2 regions of the Paenibacillus sp. FSL H3-0310 genome follow, and region 1 is predicted to be linked to the other one. Evidence: riboswitches for the same ligand, from Rfam matches in the RefSeq annotation. Region 1 holds a riboswitch; the other holds the start of a gene.

Region 1 (7,339 bases):
AAGCTAACGTTTGGTTATATAGCTCCGGATCTGGTTTCACTTTTGCCACATGGTCGGCAGTCCGAACACATTCGAAATACTCGCGAATACCCAATTGATTCAGATATTTTTCCACCCATTCCAGTGAAGAACTTGAGGCCAGCCCTATGCGTAGTCCAGCTGCTTTGGCGGAATCAAGATAATGCTGAATGCCTGGTCGTATTGTTTCAAGCTCCATAAGTTTGCTGTGTCTCTGTTTAACAGCCTTACTGAACTCTTCTTTGTCAATCGCTAGCTTAAGATCAGTCATTAAATATTCATAAGGATTAAAACTGTTCAAGCTCGTGCCGATGCAGGTGGAATATTGTTCAAGCGTCAGATCCACTCCATATTCTGCATAAGCCTCGTTAAATGCGGTGTACCAAGCAGTCTCCGTGTCGATAATCGTTCCGTCAAAATCAAAAATAATTCCTTTGATCACAATCAACCATCTCCCTCGTATTATGTTTGGTTAGAATATCTTACGCAAAACCTTCTGCATATTCTACAAAAAGCTATTTCGGCTTGCGTTTGACTATAAAAACCATAACAAAGCCCTTCTACTGACGTCAAGCACGGTAGATAACATGCCACGTAATGATAACGATTACAATCAATGTGGACAAACCTGGATTTTTTCATCACCTGAACTTCTTAATACATAACAGTAATCAGATTCAAAAAAACACCACAATCCTATGTGCTTCAAGGGATTCCTTTGCCAAGTTTATTATGAAGACAAGCTCCCTCTCTTTCTCTCGATTGCTGTTATTCAGAGTATTTTTCCAAGCAGCTAAAAATAATTCAAAATAATTTTAAACACATCCTTTTTACTTGATTGTACAAATCAAATTACGGGGTTATTTTTTGTCCATTGAGTAAAAAGAGGCTTTAATTTATGATATATTTTAATCGAGAATGATTATCATTATTGGTGGTCGTTACATATAATAGGGAGGCAATAAGATATGAACAAGGTACGACAGTCCTTCGCTGTGGTATGTGTACTATTTTTGCTGAGTACATTGCTACTGGCGTGCGGAAACTCAAAGGAACAATCCTCTGCCAATAGTACGGCAAACGCAACCGGGAACTCTTCCGCTGCAACCGCAGTACCTTCAGCAGAACCCTCAGATAGCAGTACAGATGAAGCAGCAGCGACTACCCGCTCCTATACAGATTACATAGGGCATACTGTAGAGATTCCGGTGAATCCGCAGCGAATTATCTATTCTGGAGAAACTTATGGCGATTTGCTCGCACTTGGTGTGCAGGCGGTAGGTTATCCTCTTTCTATGGGCGAAGGCCAGGTTTTTGAAGATCAATTACAAGGTGTGGAGGATGTAGGCTTCCCTATCAATCTGGAAAAAACATTGGAACTTCAGCCTGACCTGATCATCTATGCGGGCACAGATGAAGCTGATTTCGAACAGCTCTCCAAAATTGCACCCACTATAATATTTGATACCTTTGCCCCACTCCAGGAACGTATGCTGGACATTGGTGGAATTGTTGGGAAAACGACTGAAGCAGAAGCATGGCTTGCGCAGTATAAAACCGCTGAAGAGAACATGTGGAAGCAATTGAAATCCGCAGGCATGAAAGAGGGCGAATCGGCTGCGGTCTTCACTTATTATCCAGGAGACAGACTGTTTATAATGGCAGCAACCGGACTTTCACAGGTACTCTATGGGGAGAATGGCTTCAAGGCAACTCCAGCTATTCAGAAGATCCTTGATGAAGGTAAAGGGTTCCAGGAAGTATCCATGGAAGTCCTGAAAGAATATGCCGGAGACCGGATATTCCTCTTGACTCCAGTGGCAGAAGAAGCAAAACAATCCACAGAGAATCTATTAAAGAGCCCTATCTGGAAGAGCCTTCCTGCCGTCAAGAACGGTTATGTCTATACACAAGACATCATGAAGACTTCAAGTGATGCGACAACAAGAGAATGGCTGCTTGGCGAAATTCCACAGCTATTGAATATGAAATAACCTTCTGTGATGAAGAGTTTAACACAAGGCTGATAAAAAACTGCAAGAAGCATGTCAACAGCTGTTGATATGCTTCTTTTTTTTATATACAATGAATTCATTGATAATCATTCTCACCAAATGAACGGAGGCTGAACCCATGCTGCATACATCATCGTCCTGCCCCCCACTCCACTCTCTGCTATTTCAGCTAAACGAGGCCGAACTGATGATTCAAGCTGCCGATTCAAGCTCTATAACGCGTACAAACCAGGACTATACCCTTCTCATATTTACTGGAGGGAACGGACAATTGAACCTCGATGATCAAAGCGTGATACTAAGTACGGATAAATGTTATCTACTATCTCCTGGAATCTCCTATAGTACGGACAACCAGGAGCTGACGTTGTATTATTACCTCATCACCTTTACAGCAATCTATACAACCGAGCATCCTAAACGATATTCTGGAGAGCTGCTTTCCGGCAGACGGGAGTTAATTGTGCACCCGTTCACCAAGGTAATCCGACTAGTCGAAGACCTGCTCATGAACAGGAATAACACCGATGATGTACAACAATTTAAGCGACAATTAAAATTCCAAGAATTGCTGCTGCTACTTTTTGAGCATAATTACCCTTCCAAACACCTGCCAAGTCCTACGGAATCCGTAGAAATGACCATAACATTCATTCAGGAGCATTATACAGAGAGTATCACCGTGAAGCAGTTAGCTGAACTGGCGGGAATATCAATCTGGCAATATACACCGATCTTTCAGCAGCTTACGGGTAAAAAGCCGCTTGAATACCTGACGGATCTGCGTATTAATCATTCCAAACGATTCCTGCAGGAATCGACTGAACCACTGCGGGAAATCGCCAGACTGGTCGGCTTCTCGGATGAATACTATTTCAGCCGCCGCTTTCGGCAAAAAACCGGCGTTACACCCGGACAATATGCACATCAGCAAGGTCGTAAGCTTACCGTCAAGGATTGGACGGGTCATGAGGTGGAAATTCCTGAACGAGCGAAACGTATTGTCTATCATGGCGAGACACTTGGCGACCTTCTCGCGTTAGGTGTAAAGCCTATCGGTGGAGATGAAGCGTTCGCCCGGAACAGCGTCTATAAACATCGGCTTAAGAAGCTCGCCAACGTCGGGTTTCCACTGGACCCGCAGTTAACCGCTTCCCTAAACCCAGATTTGATCATTTTGGCAAATAGTGATGAAAGAGCCTACAGAGCAGTTTCTGGTATCGCTCCGACACTCACCTTTGATTCATTTGCGCCTCTCGACAACCGAATGCGGACATTAGGCAGTTGGCTAGGTAAACAGCGCGAAGCCGAAGCATGGCTGGAGTCATTCACAATCAAAAACGCTGCCATGTGGCAGCAGCTTTACTCGACAACTCTCCAAGTTGGAGAAACCGCCTCTGCTTTGGTCTATGATCATGGAGATCATCTATATGCTATGGGAATGTCCGGATTCTCCACTGCGCTTTATGCCCCATTTGGTTTACAACCGACCGAAGAGATCCAAGCCATATTGGACGAAGAGTTAGGGTTCGCCGAAGTTGATCCAATACGACTGCCTGCCTACGCCGGAGATCATATCTTCATGTTCATTCCGGAACGCAAAGACTCGCGAGCTGCGATGGAACGATTACTAGACAGCTCACTTTGGAACACTCTCCCGGCAGTACGTCAGGGACATGTTTATCTGCTCGACGGAAGCAAATGGAACTCTAGTGATGCGTTAACCCGGGAGAAGCTGCTAACGCTGTTGCCTAAACTACTCGGCGGAAGTAGCGCTAGCAATTGAGGGTGAATCTAGGATTCTCTTTTGACTTTTCAAAACTTCATAGGGTATACTTTATCTACGCTTAATTTCCAACTTTTACAGTTGAAAAGCGGGGGAACCAGTTAATTGGGGCGAATCATTGAGCATTAGAATGTAGGGTACCATCTTACCCGAGTCCGTCAGCTAACCTCGTCAGCAGTGGATGGGTCTGCTTTTCATGTTATTTACATAACCAGAGACCCTTGCTAAGGGTCTCTTTTTGTGCTTTTTTGGACCCTGCTGGCAGTAGATTGGCCTTTGACACTAAGGCTCCCTCATTTCTCACACTACGAGACAAAGGAGAGATGTACGTGCAAAAGGTAAAGTACTTCACGGATATTAACAAAATAGCTATGTTGTCTGAGCTGGAAAAAGAGAATCTGAAAGAAATTACAGACAAATTTGTTTTTCGTGTAAATGACTACTATCTGTCTTTGATTAACTGGGATGATCCAGATGATCCCATCCGTAAGCTGGTTATTCCTAACGAAGGTGAACTGCTGGAGTATGGGCGCTGGGACGCCTCCGATGAGGACACGAATTATGTGGTACCTGGTTGTCAGCACAAGTATAGAACCACTGCACTACTGATTGTATCCGAGGTCTGCGGGGCTTATTGCCGCTACTGTTTCCGTAAGCGTCTGTTTCGAAATGACGTGAAAGAGGCGATGGCTGATGTCTCTCCGGGCTTGGAGTATATCGCAAAGAATCCGGAGATTAACAACGTACTTCTTACGGGCGGGGACAGTTTAATTCTCTCCACACCGAAGCTAAGATCCATTATTGAAAATCTAAGAAGCATTGAGCATGTTAAAATCATTAGACTAGGTTCGAAGATACCCGTATTTAATCCGATGCGGATCTCTGAAGACGAAGAGCTGCTGGAGCTGATTCGTACTTACTCTACCGAAGACAAACGAATCTATGTTATGGCGCACATCAATCATCCTCGTGAAATCACACCTGAAGCCAAAAAAGCATTTAAAGCTCTCCACAACGCAGGGGCAATTGTCGTAAATCAGACTCCCATCCTCAAAGGCATCAACGATGATCCCGTTATTTTAGGGGAACTATTGGACCGGCTTTCATGGGCTGGCGTTACACCCTACTATTTCTTTGTGAACCGGCCCGTTGCCGGAAACCGGGATTTCGTATTACCGCTCGAGCAAGTCTATCAAATTGTAGAAGAAGCCAAAGCCAGAACCTCAGGACTTGGCAAAAGAGTACGCTTATCCATGAGCCACACCTCAGGAAAAATAGAAATTCTCGCCATTGATAACGGGAAAGCCTATCTCAAATACCATCAATCCAGAGATCAGGAGTACGGAAAATTTATGATTCTAGATTGTCCAAAGGACGCCGAATGGTTCGATGACCTGCCTGGGAATGAGCAATATTGGACCCCACCTGTGAAAAAAAACGATGCTATTATTTCTGTTAATGATTTATCAGGCGAGCCTGCGGATTTAATCTGTAAATAGATTAATCAGCTCTGTCAGACTCTGTCATAGGATATTTCTTCATCACCAACAACAAAACTCCTCCCTCCCAAAATTAGCCCGAAAAAATCTATGATATAATCACGCTGTAACACGAAATGGACTAATGGGTGGGAATACACATATGAAATTGGAACGATTGATTTCTATGATCTACAAGCTATTGAACCATGAAGTTTTATCTGCCTCCAAGCTGGCTGAAGAGTTTCAGGTTTCCCAGCGAACAATCTATAGGGATATTGATGTGATTTGTGCCGCTGGTATCCCGGTCGTATCGTATCAGGGAACTAAAGGTGGATATGGCATCATGGACGGATATAAAATGGATAAAAGCCTGCTCCGTTCCTATGATGTCACTTCTCTGATTACTGTACTTAACAGTCTCTCTTCCGTGTTTGAAGATGAGCATGCGCAAGGAACCATTGAACGGCTGCAAACGATTGGAACGGAGCCACAGACCTCTAGTCTCGCGGTGGATCTTGAAACCCGGCGTACGGATCCTGACGCACTACCTCTTTTACGTGCGGCTATAGCAGAACGAAATGTTGTCCGTTTTGATTACATCAGTGTAAAAAATGAACGTACAACCCGTGAAATGGAACCAGTAAAGCTTCATTTTAAATATAGCAACTGGTACATCTATGGTTATTGCCGGGCACGGCAGGATTATCGGGAGTTTCGTCTTTCCCGGATGCTGAATTTGTTCCTGACGCAGGATACCTTTCAATCACAACATGAAGTACCCAAAGAGGCTGGCTGTTCAAACAGGGCAGATCAGGTGGAGGAAATAGTAATCCGGGTGGGCCCTGAGGCTTTGGCAGAAGCTTTGGATCAGTTTCATCAAGTCGACAAGGAATTTCATTCCGATAAAAGCATGACGATGCGAATTCCTGTGTATAAGCCATTGGAAGCTCGTTGGCTTTGGTCCATTCTGCTGAGTTTCGGCAGCGGGGCCGAAGTCCTCGAACCCCCTGCATTGCGAGGTATTTTAAAAGAGCAGCTTCAAAACACACTCAAACTTTATGAAGAAGTATGACAGTCTGATGTCATACTTCTTCTTTTATATTAACAACAGTAACAAAAACAAATCCATGACAATTCAAAAGGAGACCATACGAATGACAAATTATCCAGTAGAAATGTTTAAATACCACACATGGGCAAACCAAACTATCCTGGGGAGAATAAAGGAACTCCCGGCTTCTGTGCTAAGTCAAGAAGTGAACAGCTCATTTCCCACCATCGCTCATGCCCTTAGCCATATCTATGCGGTTGATACGATGTGGTATCTTGTTTTAACGGGCACTGCCATGCCTGAGGCTTTTCAACAAAGTATCCCGCTAAATTTGAGCATTCTAGATTCTGTGGATGAATACGTAAATATCTTTGCCCAGCTATCAGAACAATACAAAGAATGGTTACACAACCAATCCGATTTGGAGCAAACCATTCTGCTTGACAATCCATTCGCCGGAATCCGCCAAACACGCCTATCAGAAATTGTGTTGCAAGTCGTCAATCACGGGACTTATCATAGAGGTAATATATCTACTATGTTACGGCAGTTAGGCCACGCTTCCACCATGAATGACTATTCTCTTTTTTGGTATCAGGTAACAGCGGAAGCTATTTAAACTCTAATGGGCAATCTGCCCCACTCCATACCTAGAAAGGAAATTGTATTTTAATTATGGAGATTGAAAATCTAATTACAGTAAAAACGAGAGAAGATTTAAGAGTTTGGCTGCAGGAGAATTGTAAGACTGAAAAATCTTGTTGGGTACTCGTTAGTATGACGCCAAACCCAGAAACGTTGCTATATTTGGACGTAGTTGAGGAATGTTTGTGTTTTGGATGGATCGATGGAGTGAAAAAGAAAATTTCGGAAACAGAGCTGGCGCAAAGACTCTCTCCCCGAAGTAAAAAAAGCTCTTGGACTGAATTGAACAAAGAACGGGTCCGCCGCCTCGAAAAGCTGGGGTTAATGAGTGCTGAAGGAAAAC
Region 2 (7,339 bases), 3.3 Mb from region 1:
ATCGCCTTGACGAATGATCAGGCCCGTGCCGCTCCCTTTAGCCATTTCCGAGGCATGTCCCAGTAGCCCAAATCCGGTAACATCTGTACAAGCATGTACATCATAAGGCTCCATGATTTCAGCCGCTTTTTTATTCAAAGTAGACATTACTGTCGTAAGGCGTGTGGTTTCTTCAGGAGATAGCTGATCCTTTTTAATGGAAGTTGTTAAGATCCCCACACCGATAGGCTTCGTTAGAATCAGCTTGTCTCCCACCTTGGCGCTCGCATTCGTTCTTACTTTGTCAGGATGCACAAGGCCCGTAACGGCCAATCCGAATTTGGGCTCTTTATCGTCGATGGAATGTCCGCCCACAAGAGTAGCTCCTGCTTCCTGTACTTTATCCGCTGCACCGCGCAAAATGTCACCGAGAATACTTTTATCTAAAACAGAAATAGGGAAGGCCACAATATTAAGCACCGTAAGCGGCTTTCCACCCATCGCATAAATATCACTTAATGCATTGGCTGCTGCAATTTGACCAAATGAATAGGGATCATCCACGATCGGCGTGAAAAAATCAACAGTTTGCACTAACGCTAATTCATCACTTAAACGGTACACCCCTGCATCATCACTAGTGTCCAGACCTACAAGTAGATCCGGGTTAGGAACAGTTGGTGGCAGACTGCGAATAACCTGCATGAGATCAGCGGGACCGATTTTGCAGCCGCAGCCCCCTTTTGAAGATAATGAAGTCAGTTTTATAGTTTCAGCTTGAGACATCATGACTCAGCTCCTTTAGTATGAATTATCTTAATCTTACACGAGTAGATCGCATTGTACAAAATGCAAGAGTAGCAGATGTGCTGCTTGTTACGCCTTCCTCTATACACTTACCATCACTACTTAGGTCTACCGTTCTTTCCCACGTCGGGTGAGCTATATTTGATGCTGTGGTAGGGTGGGACATTAAGTGGCGTTCTAGGTACAATATGCTTGTAAATGTTCAACATCCATCGGTTAGTAAAATAACCAAAGGCTGGCTCATTCGTAGATTTCACTACGGATAAGCCAGCCTTTAGTTGGATGTCCATTATATTAGGGAAATCCTCCCTAATGTTCATCGATAATCGCTTTAAAATGAGGTTTTTAGGGAATTCCTCCCTAAAAATTCATGCAAATACCCATTTATGGCTAAAAACATCCTATTATTAGGGAGGATTTCCCTAATCTACGTTCTAGGAGCCATAATCTCCTTCATTTTAGGGAGAATTCCCCTAAAGTTCTTCCCAGAAAGACGTCCCATAGCCAGCTCATTCCGCCCTGGCTATGGGACGCCTATTTTCTCACTTAAACGCTCGCTTGTGAAGGTCTCCCTATAGATCAGCTAATCTGCTGAGTACCCTGCTGCTTCTCTAAGAAACGCTGAAGAATCGCATTGAATTGCTCCGGCTGGCACAGATTACTTGGATCTAATGCGTTCGGAATAATCGCCAACTGCGCCTGCGGCAGCTGAGACACCATTTCCTTCATACAATTCACTCCAAATTCATTAAAGTCCCCTACAATACATAAAGCGGGACGTTTAAAAGCCTTTAAACATCTGGTGTAATCAACATGGCTCGTAGCCAGCCTTTGCCGATATAACTCCCGGGGGCGTTTGTCCAGCAGCCCTCTTCTAATCTCATTGTAGGCCAGACTCCAGCGCTCTCGGTACATCATCCGAATCGAAGGCAACACCAGCTCGCTTGGGAGATAATACATTAGTAAACTACAATATGCTGCCATAGTTTGTATTTTCCCTACTATTGTTGATCCGTGAGTCCTACAAAAGCTATCCGCGACCACAATTGCTTTTACACGCTCAGGATATTGTTTGGCAATATGCTGAACGACTAAGCCACCATAGGCGATTCCTACAAAAACTGCTTCACGGATACCTAGGTCATTCAACAGCATAATCAGATCCAGACATTGCGTCTCAATAATCTCATGTGGGGCCTCCAGCAGTTTACCAGACTTGCCATTCCCCCGTAAATCGCACAAAATCACTTTATATTTATCGGAAAAATACTCCAGCTGTGGTTTGAACATACTGTGTGTTAATCCATGTCCATGGATAAACACAACCGGAGTGCCAGTTCCATTGATTTCATAATAGAGCGAAGTTCCGTTCAGTTTAGCGATAGGCAAAGGTAACACCTCTTTCATAATAAATTCTACGACTATATCTGCTTAAAAACGCAGCAAAAAACCACAGAGGGATTCTCTGTGGCTATTCATCACTAAACACGCCATTCATCCTCTCTCCATACGCTTACGAGGTTAGCTGTCGGATTCGGGCAGTGAGAGTTGCCCTACCTGCAGGGATGCATATTATGCACCCGGAACAGGATTCACCCCATAACCAGTGCCGACTCTCACATCGGCTGCCAGTTGTTGGTTCCCCCGCTTTCCAGAAACGGAAATTAAGCGGATTGCTTATGTAATTGTAAATTTAAGATAATTCTCAGTTCTGAGATGAATCATACTCTTGTAAGGTTTTCTTGTAAAGGAGGGCTCTGGTCAAAATAATGTTGAAAGCAATGCTTTTCATTTCATATTAAGCATACTCTTCATTTTCTCTTTCTTTTGCTCTTGTTTACTCGTTTTCTTTAGAAAAACAGCTCTGAAGCAAGCGAAAAAGGGGGTGATTCACCAGTACTTTCCTATTTAATAAGAAACGACAATCTTCAATACCAATATTGGGCCAGTTTCTGTACCTTGGGGTGTTCGTCGTTTCTATGTCCCCGATCCGTTTGGCAAGCTTGTTAATATTATTTCACATGAACAGCACGAATGATTTCATAAAAAAGAAAAAAGCTAAGCAGAATCAGAGATCTCCCCCTGTCCACTTAGCTTCCTTTTACAATACTATGGCTACAAAAGATCGGCGTTTTTCAATGCATGCTCCCAGCTTGGAAAAAAGAACAGCGCACTTCTCATAAGCTCTGGGTCGCTTTGCTTTACTTGTTTTTTACTGATTGAGCTTCCGTCGCTTTGCAGCTTTTTGATCCGACTTAATACTTCATCAGCCTCCAAAGGAATTTCCATTGAAACACTCCTTTCTCAGTGACCTGTTTCCCTTCATTTTCTCCATAATATGTTTATTTATTCCGTACTCTTAATTTCCCCAGATTAAACCATCTGATAGATGGGTTGTTCAGCAATGAACCGGGTAGGAAGCATGGGATATTTGTCTGCTAAGATTTCAGCTAAATATTTCATCCCCGGCGCTTCACTCTCCGCATGACCTAACATGATGAGCGCTTTAGATCTGCCTTGGTGCCCTGCATCCCGCACATATTCCGGAGTCTCCCACTCTGGTCCCTCTCCAGCGATAATTAAATCAAGATTGTGATCATTAAAAAGCGGAATAGCCATCATCCCGCCTCCTCTGTAACCTACTAATATCCCTACGCGTTTGCAGGACAGAGACAGGTCACCAGCAGCGCGTACATAAGAGATGCCTAGATTACTTTTAATATACTGAGCAGCTTCCATTACAGTCATAGCAGGAATAGTGAGAATCGTAGCAGCCGCTTGCTGCTCTTCCACATAGTCTGACCAATCCAGCTCTCGCAGCAAGCCCATCATAATCCCATCCGGCTCTTGCCGATGCCAATAATCATGATAACGAAAAATAGCTATTGGGGAATGTTCGATCAGACTTTTTTTCGCATGATAAACCGGATCACCTTCTAACCACTCGCTCGCTGCATGATGGCTATAAAATACACCTTCATGCGTGATCAGCAAATTGGCTCCTAACGCTATAGCTTGCTCCACAATATTTTGTGTGGCAGAGAAGGCCGTAATAATCCCTGTGACTTCAGTTTCCGGTTCCCCTGGGTTCAGAATATCCACAGTCCCTTCTACCTGTTCCACAGTTCCCATTAAATCTTTCAAAATCGCTCTAATCGTGAGACTCACTATCATCATCCCTCGAATCGAAATCTAATAAATCTTTCTGCCTTTAAGATCCTCAATTCCGCTCTTACGATAAAAATACGTATTGATCCGATCTCTCCATTCCTGCGCATGCTCTGCTTGCTCTTCAAGACGTTGCTTCACTTGCACATACAATCCACTATCCATGCTGCCTTCAAGTGATTTCCATGTTGCTAGAAGCTGTGCAGCCTGCTCTGCCCCCTCGAAATGAGTATCGTAGATATGTTGTATAACCGTTTGCCCCGATTGCAGAACATGCGTGTATGGAACATGATGGAAGAACAGCAGCAGCTCTTCTGGACAAGACGCTAGATTCTCATAATTTGATGCATTAAGACCCATATACTGTCCGCTATACCCCGTTCCCGATTTGACTGAACGATCCACACCAATGCCCTTATGATCCGCATAATGGTACGTTCCCCACTTGGCGTATTCATATCCATCCACATTCGGCCCATAATGATGATCCGGATTAACCATCCAGCCCACACCTAATGGAGCTGTGTAAGATTCGTAAATCCTCCATGAGTCCATTAACATCCCGCGAATAGCAGCCACTAGACCTTCATCAGTGCCAAAGGTAAGGCTAATCCATTCCTCAGCTATTTCTTTTGCCGTCAGCTCCGGATTCCAAATTAATCTCCCATATCCATACAGATTGGCTTGAGCTAACCCATGCCCCGTCCAGTTCATGTCATCCCCAACATTTGTTACAGCAGCCACACCATTATATTTATTTCCCCACACCGATCCGTCCACAATATGTTTCACAAGCGTAGTTTGCCCTTTGGCATAAGTATTGAAATCAAGGACTTCTTTCCACTGTGGAACGAGATAACAGAGATGCCGCTGCTGCCCCGTATATTCTTGAGCAATCTGAAACTCCATCAGATGATTGGTATGTTCCAGTGCGCCAAACAACGGAGATACCGGTTCTCTGACTTGAAAATCCATCGGTCCATTCTTGATTTGCAGCACTACATTATCATTAAAACGGCCATCCAATGGTTTGAAATGATCATACGCTGCTCTGGCCCGATCGGTCTTACGGTCACGCCAATCCTGCTTGCAGTTATATACGAAACAACGCCAAATCACGATTCCGCCAAACGGCTCCAGTGCTTCTCCCAGCATATTAGCGCCATCGGCATGGTCACGCCCGTAAGTGAATGGCCCTGGTCGATTTTCTGAATCTGCTTTGACCACAAACCCGCCAAAATCAGGGATCACTCGATAAACCTCACCAGCCTTATCTTTCCACCATTGCCGCACCGCTGGGTCCAGTGGATCAGCTGTCTCCAATGCTCCGATCTGTATCGGGCTGGCGAAGTTAGCACTGAGGAATAGCTTAATTCCGTATACGCGGAATATTCCTGCAATTAACGCGATATCAGGCAAATATTGCTCCGTTATAAATAGAGATTCAAGCTCATGAACATTCACATTGTTAATCGAAATCGCGTTGATCCCCACAGAGGACATCAATCTGGCATAATCACGCAGCCGCTTTGTATCGTTAAGAAATTGATTGGACTCGTAAAAAAAGGACCGTCCAGCATAGCCACGTTCAATACTGCCATCAAAATTATCCCAGTGATTAATCATTCGCAGGCCGTTCACCGGATTCATAGACAAATTCAGAGCGTCTATCTCGCTTTCTGTTCCTATCAGCCGTAACAGATGGAATACGCCATACAATATTCCAACAGGCGTTGAAGCACCGACAGCGATACATTGCTCAGTAGCATTTGTACGTATAAGGAAACCTTCAGGACCCAGTGAATCGGTTCGTTCTCCTGCGAATACTCTACTAATTAATGGATTCCCCCCTTGGAAGGTTCCTATAACGATACACGGTCCTTCAGGTTTCGCTGTGAGCAGTGGCGCTTTGCCCAGCATAGAGGTCATCCCCTGTATGAATTCCGCGGCTGCCGCCTGAATCGTCTCGTTGTCCTCCGTTACTACCAACTCAACACACCAATCTATATATTGATTGTATAGAGATCCTGATTTCAGCTGGTCATAGTTGAGCCAAGCCTCATAAGCGGTATTTGTCATGTTTATTCCTCCCGTATAAATAACCCGCCCTGGATTGAAAAGGACGGGTTCATAATTCGCAAGCTTGAGCAGGTTACCCGCTCTATGATTTGGTGACAGCGTTAAGCAATTGGTGATAAGCCGGCTTAGGATTATGCCGCTCATCGAATAGAAATGGCCAATTTTTCCGTCCCCGAACAGGGAAGCCGTCCAGCCATGTATAGTCATCCGCTGCTCCCCAGAAAGTGACTGAGCTAATCACGTCGCGGTATTCTTTCAACAGAGCAAACATCGCTTCATACCGCTCTGCCTGCAGCTCGAGCAGTTCGGCAGGTGCAACCTTTAAATCCATTCGTTTGTCATCGAAACGGAACATGGACACATCCAGCTCTGTCAATTGGAGCTGAAGCCCTAAAGATGCATACTTCTCAATAGCAGCACGTATTTCATCTAAGTCCGGATCGTATAGATTCCAGTGCGCTTGCAATCCGACGCCATGGATCGGTACTTCCTGTTCCAGCAGCGACTTCACCGTTTTATAGATTTTGTCGCGCTTAAGGGGATTAGACTCGTTATAGTCGTTGTAGAATAATAAAGCCTTTGGATCGGCTTCATGAGCGAATTCAAACGCTTTGCCGATAAACTCCGGTCCTACAATATCCAGCCACTTTGACTGGCGAAGAAGTTCTTCTCCTTCATCTGCAATAACTTCATTTACAACATCCCAAGCATAGATATCTTCCTTGTAACGCCCAACCACGGTCTGAATATGTGATTTGAGCCGTGCAAGCAATGTCTCTTTGCTTACACGTCCGCCCATCTTATCCTCAAACAACCAGTCCGTAGTCTGATTATGCCAGACTAAAGTATGCCCACGCATAGCCATATGATGTTTTCGGGCGAACGCAACCAACTGATCTGCTAGTTTAAAGTTATAAATGTCTTCAAGCGGATGCAGACTTTCAAACTTCATCTCATTCTCAGCGGTAATGCTATTGAAATGATAGGCGAGCAAATGCTCCTGTGATTGTATCGTCAACGGGTTAACGGCTGCGCCAATTTTGAAATCCTCAGCAAATATTGTTTTTAGTGCAGGTTCTGTGTAATCACTAGCTTGTCTCAACAAGTTCCCTCCTGACAAACGCATTTATATCAGTATTCGAATAATTAAGACTGATAATCGAACCAATCGAAGTAGGCAGGCACCTCAGCCACCTTGCCATGACCTGTTGCATATAATCCAATAAGAACACCCGTAAATCCATTTCCTTTTACAGCTTGAGGGGATAATGGATACGCTGCTGCTGTTGATAGCTTATTCCACTCC

Evidence for each region. A riboswitch is a leader RNA that binds a small molecule or an ion and turns the genes downstream of it on or off. The one in region 1 is predicted to bind cyclic di-AMP.
Region 2: it holds a riboswitch for cyclic di-AMP, as region 1 does, so the genes downstream of both, MHH63_RS01900 (alpha/beta fold hydrolase) here and MHH63_RS16950 (KamA family radical SAM protein) in region 1, are expected to answer to the same signal.

Annotation. Positions count from the first base shown of each region.
Region 1 is NZ_JBBODC010000001.1:3,721,165-3,728,503, forward strand. Features, by position in the region: gene MHH63_RS16935 (HAD family hydrolase) at 1-460, opposite strand, end outside; gene MHH63_RS16940 (ABC transporter substrate-binding protein) at 987-2,012, shown strand; gene MHH63_RS16945 (AraC family transcriptional regulator) at 2,152-3,819, shown strand; cyclic di-AMP (ydaO/yuaA leader) riboswitch at 3,868-4,011, shown strand; gene MHH63_RS16950 (KamA family radical SAM protein) at 4,143-5,318, shown strand; gene MHH63_RS16955 (helix-turn-helix transcriptional regulator) at 5,461-6,372, shown strand; gene MHH63_RS16960 (DinB family protein) at 6,455-6,970, shown strand; gene MHH63_RS16965 (YdeI/OmpD-associated family protein) at 7,027-7,339, shown strand, end outside.
Region 2 is NZ_JBBODC010000001.1:380,128-387,466, reverse strand. Features, by position in the region: gene selD (selenide, water dikinase SelD) at 1-765, opposite strand, end outside; gene MHH63_RS01905 (hypothetical protein) at 885-1,106, opposite strand; gene MHH63_RS01900 (alpha/beta fold hydrolase) at 1,366-2,193, opposite strand; cyclic di-AMP (ydaO/yuaA leader) riboswitch at 2,281-2,467, opposite strand; partial or broken gene MHH63_RS01895 (glyoxalase) at 2,714-2,824, shown strand; gene MHH63_RS01890 (hypothetical protein) at 2,902-3,075, opposite strand; gene MHH63_RS01885 (Nif3-like dinuclear metal center hexameric protein) at 3,160-3,954, opposite strand; gene MHH63_RS01880 (alpha-glucuronidase family glycosyl hydrolase) at 3,979-6,033, opposite strand; gene MHH63_RS01875 (endo-1,4-beta-xylanase) at 6,116-7,135, opposite strand; gene MHH63_RS01870 (glycoside hydrolase family 43 protein) at 7,180-7,339, opposite strand, start outside.